One region of the Blautia sp. An46 genome, then DNA from elsewhere that is predicted to be linked to it. Evidence: a T-box and tRNA genes for the amino acid it is inferred to sense, from the RefSeq annotation. Region 1 holds a T-box; the other regions hold tRNA genes.
The links. A T-box is a leader RNA that pairs with one kind of tRNA and senses whether it is charged. The one in region 1 lies ahead of proS (proline--tRNA ligase), so its partner is inferred to be a tRNA-Pro.
Positions count from the first base shown of each region.

Region 1 (2,266 bases):
TAACCTTATCTCTGGTATCTCTGCGGACAACTACCGCCTGATTTGCCTCAATATCCTTGGGTCCGCATTCAATGCGAACAGGAATTCCTCTCATCTCCTGCTCTGCAAATTTAAATCCAGGGCTCTTATCTGTCTCATCAGTTTTCACCCGAATGCCTGCCTCCTTTAACTGAGCCTCTAATCTCTGGGCAGTCTCCAGAACCCCTTCTTTTCTCTGCTGAATAGGAATGATCACTGCCTGTACCGGTGCGATCCTCGGAGGCAGCACCAGTCCGCTGTTATCTCCATGTACCATGATCAGTGCTCCGATCATACGGGTTGTCATACCCCAGGAAGTCTGGTGTACATACTGTAATTTATTTTCTTTATCTGTATACTGGATACCAAAAGCCTTTGCAAATCCATCTCCAAAATTATGGCTGGTTCCTGACTGAAGAGCCTTTCCGTCATGCATCAGAGACTCAATGGTATAGGTAGCTTCCGCTCCGGCAAATTTTTCTTTCTCTGTCTTCTGCCCTTTGATTACCGGAATTGCCAGTACCTCTTCACAGAAATCTGCATAGATATTCAGCATCTGGATGGTCCGCTCTTCAGCTTCTTCTGCTGTAGCATGAGCCGTATGTCCTTCCTGCCACAGGAATTCTCTGGAACGGAGGAAAGGTCTGGTAGTTTTCTCCCACCGTACTACAGAGCACCACTGATTGTATACTTTTGGCAGGTCTCTGTGAGAATGGATTTCTTTTGAATACAGGTCGCAGAACAGGGTTTCTGAAGTTGGACGTACGCAGAGTCTTTCCTGAAGAGGCTCCATCCCGCCGTGGGTCACCCAGGCTACCTCAGGGGCAAAGCCTTCTACATGATCCTTTTCCTTCTGAAGAAGACTTTCCGGGATAAACATTGGAAGGTATACGTTTTCCACTCCGGTTTCCTTAAACCTTCTGTCCAGCTCATGCTGGATGTTTTCCCAGATAGCATATCCTGCCGGTTTGATCACCATACATCCCTTTACACTGGTATAATCGATGAGCTCAGCTTTCTTCACTACGTCTGTATACCACTGGGCAAAATCTTCCTCCATAGAGGTAATCTCTTTTACAAACTTCTTATCCTTTGCCATTTTTCTACTCCTTTTTAATGATTTCCTCCTAAGACAATACATAGGCGTCCCGCTCTAAATCCCAGGAGAATTTTTATTCTATAGGGCATTCCTGCAGAACAAAAAAAGACACCGTATCCCCAAACAGGGACCGATGTCTTGGATTCGGCGGTACCACCCTTCTTGACGGCTGTTTTTCTGCCGCCCTCTTTATGCTTTTCTAACGCCAAAGCCCGCGTCCTGCTCCTCACAGGCAGCTCCAAGGCCGGTTCCCTGTCTTCCCGGGAGAACCTTCCACCAGCGGTCCTCTCTCTGTGCCATTCCGAACAGGTACTATTCCTTTTCATCGCCATTTTTCTTTTTATCTCTTTGCCCCATTTTATTGGAATTTCTCTTTTTTGTCAAGACCAGACCTTCTACAGTTCCAGCTCTATCTTTCGTCCTGTTGGGCTGTACTGATAGTACCGGACTCCTGCAGCATCCAGCATTCTCTTAGAGGCTTTCACTGCCGGAGTGTCCCCGTATTTATCGCTGCCGTATACAATGGTCTTGATCCCTGCCTGGATAATGGCCTTGGCACATTCATTACAGGGGAACAGGGATACATAGAGTTTTGCCCCTTCCAGAGAGCCCCCTCTGTAATTGAGGATAGCATTCAGCTCACTGTGTGTCACATAAAAATATTTGGTATCAAAGTCCTCTCCTTCTCTGGCCCAGGGGAATTCATCATCAGAGCATCCCATGGGAAAACCGTTGTAGCCCATAGAAAGGATTTTATTATTCTGACTGACAATACAGGAGCCCACCTGTGAATTAGGATCTTTGGAACGCATTCCTGACAGTTTTGCAACTCCCATAAAATATTCGTCCCAGGATATATAGTCCTGTCTTTTTTCTGACATTTTCTTCACTCCTTGTCTATTTTGTACCAAAGATCCGGTCTCCTGCGTCTCCCAGTCCGGGAACGATGTAACCGTGGTCATTCAGATGGTCATCCAACACGCCAATATAGATGTCCACATCCGGATGGGCTTCTGTAAGAGCCTTTACACCCTCCGGAGCTGCTATGATACACATAAAGTGGATATTTTTTACGCCTTTTTCTTTCAGCATGGAAATGGCTGCCACTGCAGAACCTCCTGTGGCCAGCATAGGATCAGTGACAAAAAC
Region 1 covers NZ_NFIF01000022.1:29,342-31,607, forward strand. Annotated here, with positions in the region: gene proS (proline--tRNA ligase) at 1-1,117, opposite strand, end outside; T-box leader at 1,240-1,452, opposite strand; gene B5G00_RS15605 (deoxycytidylate deaminase) at 1,513-1,998, opposite strand; gene upp (uracil phosphoribosyltransferase) at 2,015-2,266, opposite strand, start outside.

Region 2 (2,266 bases), on a different contig from region 1:
GATCAGGAGACCGGAGAGAAAGAATACGCCATGAAGTGGCATTTCTGAAAAAAACGAGGGAGGAAACCAGAATGATCATTGAGAATAATCCGAAACAGTTGGCGGCAATGGAGGAATTTCATAAAGGAAACCGGGCAGAAGGACTTCGTCTTCAGGAAGAGTTTGCAGCCCAGTTCAGAGAAGAATATAAAGATAAGGACCACTGTCCCTGTCAGAAGGCCTGCCGTTATCATGGAAACTGCAAAGAATGTGTGGCTATACACAGAGCCCATCAGGAGCATGTGCCTAATTGTATGCGGCCTATGCTGAATAAAAAATTTAAGGTTTTATCGGAATTAACAGAACATACCCTGGCAAATGAGATTGAACCGCCTAAGGAAGTTCTCCGTAAAGATATAAAAACTCCTCAGTGAGCAGGGAAAGGCTGGTGAAAAGCGAATGAGAGGAAAATTAACGGCAGCATTGGCTTTGCTGGCGGCTTTCAGTATCGGCGGCTGCGGAGGCAACCGGATGGCAGATTTATATGATAATGAAAAAGAAATCTCCAGCGATTCTAATTCCTTTAATCTGGACGAAGTCCAGCAGAACATAGAGGAAGATAAGTGGACTGCTTCTGTGGAAAGACTGGAAGGAATGGATACCGTATGGTCCTGGGAAGCCCAGGAAACTACAGAAGTGGAGTTCTCTTATGAAATCACATTATACAGCGGTAAATTGAAAGTAGTGCTTATTGACCCGGAAGGGGCTCTGACCACTCTGGCAGAGTGTGATTCTCCAGGGGAACTAAATGCCCAGGAAAGCATCTCCCTGGAAAAGGGAGAAAGCAGGATAAAACTTGTAGCAGGAGAAGATACCAGATTTGATATACAGTTGGGGATGACAGAAGGAAGCTTTACGGAGCTGGGATTTTAAAAGAAGGGGAAGAAGTTGAAAAAGAGAATCCTATTATTGACCTGCTGTTTATTACTGGCAGCTTCAGGCTGCGGAAATCAGAGCGCAGAAAGAGAAGAAGATTTGCCATGCACTCTCCAGGATATGTCATATTATAATGAAAAAAGGCTGGAATTCCTTATGTGGAAGTCCAGCCTCAATCTATCGGGGCAACAGGATTTGAACCTGCGACCTCACGGCCCCCAGCCGTGCGCGCTACCAAGCTACGCCATACCCCGCAATCAACAAATGCTATTATACCAGAATTTTTTTAAAAATCAACACTTTTTTAGAAAATTTTTTGGACTGGAACCAAAGTATTTTCGAAAGGCCCCTGAAAAGTGTTCTGGAGAGGAGTATCCCAGGGCGTTGGATACGGAGGTGACAGTCTGGCCTGGCTGCCCCAGAAGGACCAGAGCCCGCTCCATACGGGCCTGAGTCCGCTTTTCCAGAAAGGTCTGTCCGTAAAACTCTTTCAGGAAACGTTCTGTCTGCCTGGTGCTTAAACCTAAGCGGCGGGACAGTTCCCTAAGACTCAGATTTTCATATTCATATAAAAAATAATCTTCTGCAATGACGGATTTTTGCAGGACCAGATTCTGAGGAGAAGAGGAATTTCCCTCACTGGCAGCGGACCGGGAACTGCGGATGCAGAGAATAAAAATCTGTTTGAGGAGGCCGCAGATGTATTCCCCATATCCAAAGGGCTTTTTCTCCAGCTCCTCTTTCAGCTCTTCTAAAAGAGGAAGCAGACAGGAGCCCTTTCTTTCCAGAATAAGATCCTGGGAGATCAGAGCAGACAGGATCGGCTTTTTTCCGCTAATGATACTGGGAAGGCAATGGTCTATATGGAAATAAAGGCAGAATTCCACCATGGGTTCTTTTTTGTGGGAAATCTCAGAATGTTCTATGTGAGGACCTGCCATATAAAAGGTTTCCGGAGCTGTGTGAAAATATCCATCTTTTAAATGGATCTCCCCCTTCCCAGAGACGATATAGTGCAGCTCATAGCAGCCGGCGCCATGGCTGTGAAAAGGTACATGGAGTACCTGACGGCAAAGGGCAATGGTAAGGACATGGACGGGGATATTTTCAACAGTGAAAGTAAAATCCAGATTCTGGAGCAGGGTGTTCATTTTATTTCCTCCTGACAGGGAATAACGTTGTTTTTAGTAATCCAACAGGCGGTTTCAGAAATTCTTCCGGTTTTCTTACAGTCTATCAGGAACAGAAGAGGACAGTCAAGAAAGAATATAAATAAACCTGCGAAAAGACGACATATTTTCTGAAAGCTGTCGCTGTTCTCTCTTAAAGAAACTTCATATAAACGTATAAT
Region 2 covers NZ_NFIF01000008.1:58,044-60,309, reverse strand. Annotated here, with positions in the region: gene B5G00_RS08085 (N-acetyltransferase) at 1-48, shown strand, start outside; gene B5G00_RS08080 (LPS biosynthesis protein) at 72-413, shown strand; gene B5G00_RS08075 (hypothetical protein) at 439-912, shown strand; tRNA gene B5G00_RS08070 (tRNA-Pro) at 1,096-1,169, opposite strand; gene B5G00_RS08065 (AraC family transcriptional regulator) at 1,209-2,066, opposite strand.
Region 2: it encodes a tRNA-Pro, which carries the amino acid that the T-box ahead of proS (proline--tRNA ligase) is inferred to sense. The anticodon was not compared.

Region 3 (2,266 bases), on a different contig from region 1:
GCATCATTCCCCCTGGCCTGAGCATGGAAATCCCTCGGGATACAATCTCTTTCTGGAGACTGCTGAAATATTCCGGCCTGGAAGGATCCCAGGTTTTGGCAACGTCCGGTTCCTTACGGAACATGCCCTCTCCTGAACAGGGGGCGTCTATGAGTATTTTGTGGAAATACTCAGGAAAAACTTCAGCCAGACGTTTGGGCGTTTCTGTAGTTACCAGGGAGTTATCAATTCCCCAAAGCTCCAGATTTCGCATAAGTGCTTTGGCCCTGGAGGCGCTGATATCATTGGCGACCAGGAGCCCCTGTCCCTGAAGCCGGCTGCCAAGTTCGGTAGCTTTCCCTCCGGGAGCCGCACAAAGATCCAGTACCAGCTCCCCCGGATAAATGGGAAGGCGGCTGGCAGGGGTCATAGCACTGGGCTCCTGAAGATAATAGAGTCCGGCCTGATAATAAGGATGCCGGGATGGTCTGTCCTCACTGCTGTAGAAAAATCCATTTTCCACCCAGGGAATAGAGGTAAGCTGAAAAGGAGAGATTTCCATAAACTTCTCAGGACTGATTTTTTTCGTGTTTATCCGAAGCCCATACTGCCGGGGAGCCTGATAGCTTTCCAGAAAATCCCGGAATTCATCTTTCAGCATTTCTTCCATCCGGGACAGAAATGCCTGTGGAAGCTGTGTACACATAAATAGTTTCCTTTCTGATGTTTGCGTTACGACATAGATTTTCCCTTATCCGGAAGAGGATAGAGGGTTATGCTGGCTTTTTTACGGGGACTTTTCAGCCCGTCGGAAAAAACTTTCCGTAAGAGGAAGGACACAGTGGTATTGGGAGCCTGCTTCCAGAAGTCATCCAGCCAGTGTCCTGTCTCTATGAGCATATCCGGCAGTTCTTCGCTGCCGTCTTTACATTTGTCATAGAGATTGTCCATTTCGTCCATAAATTTGTATCCGTGAAGATCCCAGATAAATTTATGGAGATGCTCCAGTTCCAGGTAATCAGTAAGCAGAGAAAGCCTCCGGAAATCATCGAAGGTCATAGGCTGCTGATCCAGAATTTTCTGTCTGTCCTGATCACTGCAGATACTGTAAAACATAATTTCATCCAACATTAACTGTCTTTCAAAAGAGCTTAATTTTTTTTCCATAAGAATTCTCCTGTCCAAGTATTATGGATTTATTATATAGCTAACCCAGCCGTAAATCCATATTAAACTACTGATAGAAAATTATATTACTAATTAATATACGGTATAAACAGCCCATTTATGACGCGTAAATTAAAAAAATTTTATTTTTAGACAAAAAAATACCGGATAGTCTCATGACGAGACTACCCGGTAGGATTCTAAAATCGAAGCGACGTGATTCGAACACGCGACCTCTGCGTCCCGAACGCAGCGCTCTACCAAACTGAGCCACGCTTCGCTGAGATGTTCAACAGATGTTATTATATAGAATAGAGCTGCAGATGTCAAGCAAAAAATCGGAAATATATAAGGGCTGAGGATATAAAATTTACAGGAAAAGATTTGACAGCCACAGGAATTCTAACTATAATGAGGCTATGATTAATGAGAGAGGTGGAAAGATGAGCAGATAGTTCGTTTTTGGAAAACGTGAAACTTGCAGTACAGTTCCTTCCGGAGGTCCGGAAGGCGGGTTTTATGTTGCCAAAAGCAGGCTATGTTCTCATCGCCTCTCTTTTTTGCTGCCCTTAATCGGACAAGGTAGGCTTCAAAGAGACAGTCCTTTGGCAACGGATAAGAGGAGGGATAGATATGTCTCAGATAAATGTAAGGGGTCTGACCTTCGGTTATGAGGGAAGCTTTGACAATATTTTTGAGAATGTTTCTTTTTCCATTGACACGGATTGGAAACTGGGTTTTGCAGGAAGAAATGGAAAAGGGAAGACTACTTTTCTGAAACTGCTGTTAGGAGAATACGCCTATAAGGGAAGTATTACTGGGAGTACGCCTTTTGATTACTTTCCCTATGTGCTGAAGGCAGAGAACAGGGAAAAGACAGCGGCAGAGTTTCTGGAAGAATTAAAGCCGGGATGTGAGCAGTGGCGGGTGTTCTGCGAGATGGATAAGCTGGGACTGGGGGGAGACCTGTTGTATCGGAAGTTTGATACCCTCAGTTTTGGAGAACAGACAAAACTTCTTTTGGCAGTGCTTTTTTCAGGAGAAAATGATTTTCTGCTTTTGGATGAGCCCACCAATCATCTGGACCAGGAATCCAGAGAGACTGTTAAAGGTTACCTGA
Region 3 covers NZ_NFIF01000011.1:108,592-110,857, forward strand. Annotated here, with positions in the region: gene B5G00_RS10615 (RsmF rRNA methyltransferase first C-terminal domain-containing protein) at 1-685, opposite strand, end outside; gene B5G00_RS10620 (hypothetical protein) at 712-1,146, opposite strand; tRNA gene B5G00_RS10625 (tRNA-Pro) at 1,353-1,426, opposite strand; gene abc-f (ribosomal protection-like ABC-F family protein) at 1,780-2,266, shown strand, end outside.
Region 3: it encodes a tRNA-Pro, which carries the amino acid that the T-box ahead of proS (proline--tRNA ligase) is inferred to sense. The anticodon was not compared.